Streptomyces sp. SN-593: one gene and its partner. The protein of the gene in region 2 interacts with the protein of the main gene of each other region in a pairwise test. Links are inferred from orthologs where the notes say so. Each region holds a gene or a part of one and is shown on either strand. Other genes may lie near its edges. The genes, in order: RVR_RS26795 and RVR_RS10805.

The links.
Region 1: the proteins of RVR_RS10805 (region 2) and RVR_RS26795 interact in binary tests that used the Escherichia coli proteins (3 or more experiments, as listed by UniProt). The link is inferred for Streptomyces sp. SN-593 from one-to-one orthologs.

The regions. Positions count from the first base shown.
Region 1 is NZ_AP018365.1:6,283,305-6,286,662, forward strand. Bases 200-3,251 are described here. They hold RVR_RS26795 ([protein-PII] uridylyltransferase), read left to right. Parts: upstream 200-535; coding sequence 536-2,968; downstream 2,969-3,251. Other genes in these bases: RVR_RS26790 (P-II family nitrogen regulator), read left to right, coding at 200-378; ffh (signal recognition particle protein), read left to right, coding at 3,076-3,251. In the rest of the region: RVR_RS26785 (ammonium transporter), read left to right, coding at 1-43; more of RVR_RS26790, read left to right, coding at 40-199; more of ffh, read left to right, coding at 3,252-3,358.
Region 2 is NZ_AP018365.1:2,628,876-2,632,177, reverse strand. The notes cover bases 103-3,098. They hold RVR_RS10805 (P-II family nitrogen regulator), read right to left. Parts: upstream 1,772-3,098; coding sequence 1,433-1,771; downstream 103-1,432. Other genes in these bases: RVR_RS10800 (ammonium transporter), read right to left, coding at 1,768-3,027; RVR_RS10810 (cytidine deaminase), read left to right, coding at 997-1,392; RVR_RS10815 (hypothetical protein), read right to left, coding at 660-869; RVR_RS10820 (MFS transporter), read right to left, coding at 103-485. Outside these bases: more of RVR_RS10820, read right to left, coding at 1-102. UniProt on the Escherichia coli protein: P-II indirectly controls the transcription of the glutamine synthetase gene (glnA). P-II prevents NR-II-catalyzed conversion of NR-I to NR-I-phosphate, the transcriptional activator of GlnA. When P-II is uridylylated to P-II-UMP, these events are reversed.

The DNA of each region.
Region 1 (3,358 bases), 3.7 Mb from region 2 along the record:
CCCCTCGGGCGTCGAGACCGTGACCAGGAAGGTGGACGCGTGAAGCTCATCACCGCCGTCGTCAAGCCGCACCGGCTCGACGAGATCAAGGAAGCCCTCCAGGCGTTCGGCGTCCAGGGCCTGACCGTCACCGAGGCCAGCGGCTACGGCCGCCAGCGCGGCCACACCGAGGTCTACCGGGGCGCGGAGTACACCGTCGACCTCGTGCCCAAGATCCGGATCGAGGTCCTCGTCGAGGACGCCGACGCCGACGAGCTCATCGAGGTCGTGGTCAAGGCGGCCCGAACGGGCAAGATCGGAGACGGGAAGGTGTGGAGCCTGCCGGTCGACACGGCCGTCCGGGTCCGCACCGGCGAGCGCGGCCCCGACGCGCTCTGACGACCCAGGGGATGCGACCGGGGGCGGGCGGGCGGTGCCACGCGGCCCCGCGCCCCAGGCGCGCGCCGGCGTGAGCCGGCCGGCCTCCGGCCGCACCCCGGGCCGCAGGCCCCGGCCACCCCGCGCCGCGGCCCGACCACGAGACAGCGGAGCACGAGTGACCGACAGCGTCGAAGCGGAAGGCCACGGCTACGCGGCGGCCCGGCTGCACCTCCTCACCGAGGAGGGGCGGTCCGGGCCGCCGCGCCGTGCCGCCCTGGCCACCCTCACGGACCGGTGGCTGGCCGGCCTGGCCACCGAGGCCGCCCGGGAGACCGGCACCACCGGCTGGGCACTGGTCGCGGTCGGCGGCTACGGCCGCGGCGAGCTGTCCCCGCGCAGCGACCTCGACCTGCTGCTCCTGCACGACTCCCCGCAGCCCGTCGCCCCCCTCGCCGACCGCCTCTGGTACCCGGTGTGGGACCTCGGACTCGCCCTCGACCACTCCGTCCGGACCCCGGAGGAGGCCCGCAAGACCGCCGCCGACGACCTGAAGGTCCAGCTCGGCCTGCTCGACGCGCGGCACGTCGCCGGCGACGCCGCCCTCACCTCCGCGCTGCGCAGCACCGTCCTCGCCGACTGGCGCAACCAGGCCCCGAAGCGGCTGCCCGAGCTGCGCGAGATGTGCGCCGAGCGCGCCGAGCGCCAGGGCGAGCTGTCGTACCTGCTCGAACCCGACCTCAAGGAGGCCCGCGGCGGCCTGCGCGACGCCACCGCACTGCGCGCCGTCGCCGCCTCCTGGCTCGCCGACGCCCCCCGCGAAGGGCTGGAAGAGGCCCGTACCCGGCTGCTCGACACCCGCGACGCCCTGCACCTGGTCACCGGCCGCGCCACCGACCGGCTCGCCCTCCAGGAGCAGGACCAGATCGCCGAGGCCCTCGACCTGCCCGACGCCGACGCCCTGCTGCGCCAGGTCTACGAGGCCGCCCGCCGCATCTCCTACGCCTCCGACGTGACCTGGCGCGAGGTCGCCCGGGTCCTGCGGGCCCGCGAGTCCCGCCCGCGCCGCCGCGGCCTGCTCGGGCGCGGCCGCACCCCCAGCTCCCAGACGGCCGCCGAGCGGGTCCCGCTCGCCGAGGGCGTCGTGGAGCAGGAGGGCGAGGCGGTCCTCGCGCTGGCCGCCAGGCCCGAGCGCGACCCCGTGCTGCCGCTGCGCGCGGCCGCCGCGGCCGCCCAGGCCGGCCTGCCGCTGTCCCTGCACGCGGTACGGCGCCTCGCGGCCGCCGCCCGGCCGCTGCCCGTGCCGTGGCCGGCCGAGGCCCGCGAGCAGCTCCTCACGCTGCTGGGGGCGGGCGAGTCCGCCGTACCGGTCTGGGAGGCCCTGGAGGCCGAGGGACTGGTCACCCGGCTCATCCCCGACTGGGAGCGGGTCCGCTGCCGGCCGCAGCGCAACGCCGTGCACCGCTTCACCGTCGACCGGCACCTGGTGGAGGCGGCCGTCCAGGCGTCCGGCCTCACCCGCCGGGTCGGCCGCCCCGACCTGCTGCTGACCGCGGCCCTCCTGCACGACATCGGCAAGGGCTGGCCCGGCGACCACAGCGAGGCGGGCGAGGTGATCGCCCGCGACGTCGCCGCCCGGATCGGCTTCGGGGCCGCCGACGCGGAGACCCTCGCCCTGCTGGTCCGCCACCACCTGCTGCTCATCGACACCGCGACCCGCCGCGACCTGGACGACCCCGAGACCGTCCGCACCGTCGCCGAGGCCGTCCGCGACACCTCCACCCTCGAACTGCTCGCCGCCCTCACCGAGGCGGACGCGCTGGCCACCGGGCCCGCCGCGTGGAGCACTTGGCGCGCCTCCCTGCTCGCCGACCTGGTGGAGCGGGTGGCCGGCGCCCTGGACACCGGGGACCTGCCCGACAGCGCCGACCGCGAGCCCACCGCCGAGGAGGAGCGGCTGGCGATCGAGGCGGCCCGCACCCGCGGCCCGGTCCTGGCCCTGCACGCCAGGGCCGAGCCGGAACCCGAGGGCGACGCGCAGGACGAGGCGCTCGGCGTCGAACTGCTCCTGGCGGTGCCCGACCGGCCCGGCCTGCTCGCGCACGCCGCCGGGGTGCTGGCACTGCACCGGCTCACCGTGCGCGCCGCCGACCTGCGCGCGGTCGATCCGGTGGGGGAGGGGCCCGTGGCGCTGCTGAGCTGGCGGGTGTCGGCGGAGTACGGCGCGCTGCCCGAGGCCGCGCGGCTGCGGGCCGACCTCGCCCGCGCCTTCGACGGCTCCCTCGACATCGAGGCGCGGCTCGCCGAGCGGGAGGCCGCCTACCCGCGGCGGCGCGGTGTGGTGCCGCCGCCGCCCCGGGTCACCATCGCCCCCGGGCACACCTCGCAGACCGCCACCGTGCTGGAGGTGCGCGCCCACGACGCCCCCGGCCTGCTGCACCGCATCGGCCTCGCGCTGACCGCGACCGCCGTCACGGTGCGCTCGGCGCGCATCTCCACCCTGGGCGCCAACGCGGTCGACGCCTTCTACCTCGTCGGGAAGGACGGCGACCCGCTCCCGCCGGCCCGCGCGGCCGAGGTGGCGCACCAGGTCGAGGCCGCCCTGCGGTGACCGCCGATTCCGGCGGCTTGCGCCCGGGGCCTCCGGACCGGCGCGCGGGGCGGATACCCTGGAAGGCGACTGTCCTAGCCCCCGACCCCTGAGGACCTGCGACCACCGTGTTCGACACTCTGTCTGATCGCCTCGCGAATACCTTCAAGAGCCTCCGGGGCAAGGGCCGCCTGAGCGAGGCGGACATCGACGCCACGGCACGCGACATCCGCATCGCGCTGCTGGAAGCCGACGTCGCGCTCCCGGCGGTGCGGGCCTTCATCGCCAACGTCAAGCAGCGGGCCCTGGGCGCCGAGGTCTCCCAGGCGCTGAACCCCGCGCAGCAGGTCATCAAGATCGTCAACGACGAGCTGGTCACGATCCTGGGCGGGGAGACCCGGCGGCTGCGCT
Region 2 (3,302 bases):
GTGGCCACGACGACCGACACGACCAGGAGTTGGACGAAGCCGAGCCGGCCGCAGGCGTACGCCACCGGGAGGGAGGCCATCGCCGCGAAACGGACGAGGTCCGTCGCGACCATCACCGGCCGCTTGCGGTGGAACTCCACCCACGGGCCCAGCGGCACCGCCGCCACCGCGCCCACCGCGAGCCCGGCGGCCGACAGCGCGGACACCTCGCCGGCCCCGGCGTGCAGCACCAGGATCGCGAGCAGCGCGAACGCGCCGAACCCGAACCCGGTGCCGTAGGCGCTGACGGCGTAGGCCGCCCAGAGCCAGCCGAAGGGGCGGCCCAGCGACCGCGGTGGCGGCGTGGCGGGGGGCGGCGGCTTCCCCGCACCCCGGTCCGTCCCGCACGATGCCGCGGCTCCCGCGGCCCCCGCAGGCCCTGTGGACCCCGCGTCCGCCGCATCGGTCCCGTCCGCCGTGCCGTCCTGCGCCCTGCCGCCCGCCATGCTCAGCGCCCCCCTCGCCCTGTCACCGGTACAACCCCGCGTTGACCGGCGCCATGAAAGCAAGGGCGGTGGCGCCCGGGCAAACAACCATCCGTCCACCGAGTCACAACCAGAGGTTGTGGGTGGCAGTCGCTCGGCGGGAAGTCCGACGGCCGTCGGGGCCCGGCGCCGGGCTCAGGGGCCGATGCCGCCGATCATGCCGAGCATGCCGGCGCCGGCGGAGTGGAGGGAGGTGGCCGGGCTGGTGTCGGCGAGGGAGAAGCCGAAGGCACCGCAGACCACCGCGTGGGTCGCCTTGAGCCCGGCCTTGCGGCTCAGGAAGAACGTGGCCGCGGCGAGTGCGAGGACGAAGGGCATGTGCAGCACCATCGTCGGATCACCCACATCTCCTCATACGAGGGCGTTTGATCCCACGAGGCTGGGCGCCCGTGCCGCTCCGCGCATTTCCACGGACGGAGGGTGATCGTGGGTGGACGCGGCCGGCGGGGCGGGGCGTCCTATGATCGCGCGTATGACCGAGTCGCAGACGCCGTCCGCAGCCGCCGATCCCACCGCGCCGCCCGCCGCCCCCGAGAACCCCGAGGACCGCAAGCTCCTCACGCTCGCCCGCTCCGCCCGGGCCCGCAACTCCGTGCCGGAGGGCGCCGCCGTCCGCGACGAGACCGGCCGCACCTACGTCGCCGGCACCGTGGACCTCCCGTCGCTGCGGCTGACAGCCCTCCAGACGGCGGTCGCGATGGCCGTGGCCAGCGGCGCGAGGTCGCTGGAGGCCGCCGCCGTGGTCACCGCGGCCGAGGAGGCGTCGGACGCCGACCGCGCGGCCGTCCGGGACCTGGGCGGCCCGGACACCCCGCTGCTGCTGGCCGGCCCCGACGGCGCCGTCCGCGCCACCGTCACCGCCGGCTGACCGCCTCCCGGACGGGCCCCGGCGCCCGGTCGCCCCGCGCCTACAGGGCGTCCGGGCCGCGCTCCCCGGTCCGCACCCGCACCGTGGTCTCCACCGGCACCGCCCACACCTTGCCGTCGCCGATCCTCCCGGTCCGCGCGGCGGCCACCAGCGCGTCGATCACCGCGTCCGCCTCCGCGTCCTCCACCAGCACCTCGATCCGCGCCTTCGGCACCAGGTCCACCCGGTACTCCGCGCCGCGGTACACCTCGGTGTGCCCGCGCTGCCGCCCGTAGCCGCTCGCCTCGGTGACGGTCAGGCCCTGCACGCCCATCTCCTGCAGCGCCGTCTTCACGTCATCCAGCTTGTACGGCTTGATGACGGCGGTGACCAGCTTCATGCCCGTGGGCTCCTGTCCTTCGCGGCCGGAACGAGGTGCCCGGCGCCCGCCGGGAACGGTGCCCCGCCCGCCATGCCGTGGGTGAGTACGCCGTGATCGTAGGCGGTCTCGGCGTGCACGGTCAGGTCCAGGCCGGTGCGCTCCTCCTCCTCGCTGGCCCGGAAGCCGATCAGCCGCTCGATCGCCCGCCCGAGGCCGTACGTCACCGCGAACGCGTACGCCCCGACCGCGGCCACCGCCACCGCCTGCCGACCGAGTTGGCCGAGGCCGCCGCCGTAGAGCAGGCCGCGCGGGCCGCCGGTCATGGCGGAGGTCGCGAGCAGGCCGATCAGCAGGGTGCCGGCGATGCCGCCCATCAGGTGCACGCCCACCACGTCCAGCGAGTCGTCCACGCCCCAGCGGAACTTCCAGCTCACCGCGTACGAGCACAGCACCCCGGCGGCCAGGCCCACCACGGCCGCGCCGAGCAGGTCCACGCTGCCGCAGGCCGGGGTGATCGCGACCAGGCCGGCCACCGAGCCGGACGCGGCGCCCAGTGTGGTGGCGTGGCCGTCCCGGCGCCGCTCCACCACCAGCCATCCCAGCAGCCCGGCGCAGCCGGCGGCCTGGGTGTTGAGGAACGCGGACGCGGCCAGGCCGTTCGCGCCCAGCGCGGAACCGGCGTTGAAGCCGAACCAGCCGAACCACAGCAGCCCGGCGCCCAGCACCACCAGCGGCAGGTTGTGCGGGCGCATCGCGTCCTTGCGGAAGCCCAGCCGCGGCCCGAGCACCAGTGCCAGCGCCAGCCCGGAGGCGCCGGAGCAGACCTCGACCACGGTGCCGCCGGCGAAGTCCAGCGCGTGCAGGTCGGCCACCACCCAGCCGCCGGCGCCGAACACCCAGTGCGCGACGGGGACGTATACGGCCAGCGTCCACACCGGCACGAACACCACCCACGCGCCGAACCGGGCCCGGTCCGCGACCGCGCCGCTGATCAGCGCGGCGGTGATGATCGCGAACGACAGCTCGAACGCGGCGAACAGCGGCGCCGGCACGTGGCCGACGACGTCGGCCGGTCCGACGCCGTGCATGCCGAGGTGGTCCAGGCCGCCGATCAGCCCCAGGCCGCCGGCGTCCGGGCCGAACGCCAGGGTGTAGCCGGCCACCAGCCACACCAGGGTGACCAGCGCGATCGACACGAAGCTCATCATCAGCATGTTGAGCACGCTCTTGCTGCGGACCATCCCGCCGTAGAAGAGCGCGAGGCCGGGCGTCATCAGCAGCACCAGCGCGGTGGCCGCCAGCAGCCACGCGGTGTCGCCGGCGCTGATCACCGCCGGGTGGGCGTGCCGCGCGCCGGCCGCCAGGAGCGCGGTGGGCGAGGCGGGGTGGCCGGTGGGCGAGAGCAGCACGAGGGGTCCCTTCGGTCGCGGCACTCGCACGAGCGTCCGACGTGCGCGTTACCGGAAGTGGACGTCCGTGTTTCCCCGGTGTTTCGTGTTGCCTCCGCGTTTCCGGCGCCTCACCGCCCGCGGCGGCCGGCCGGCCCCGC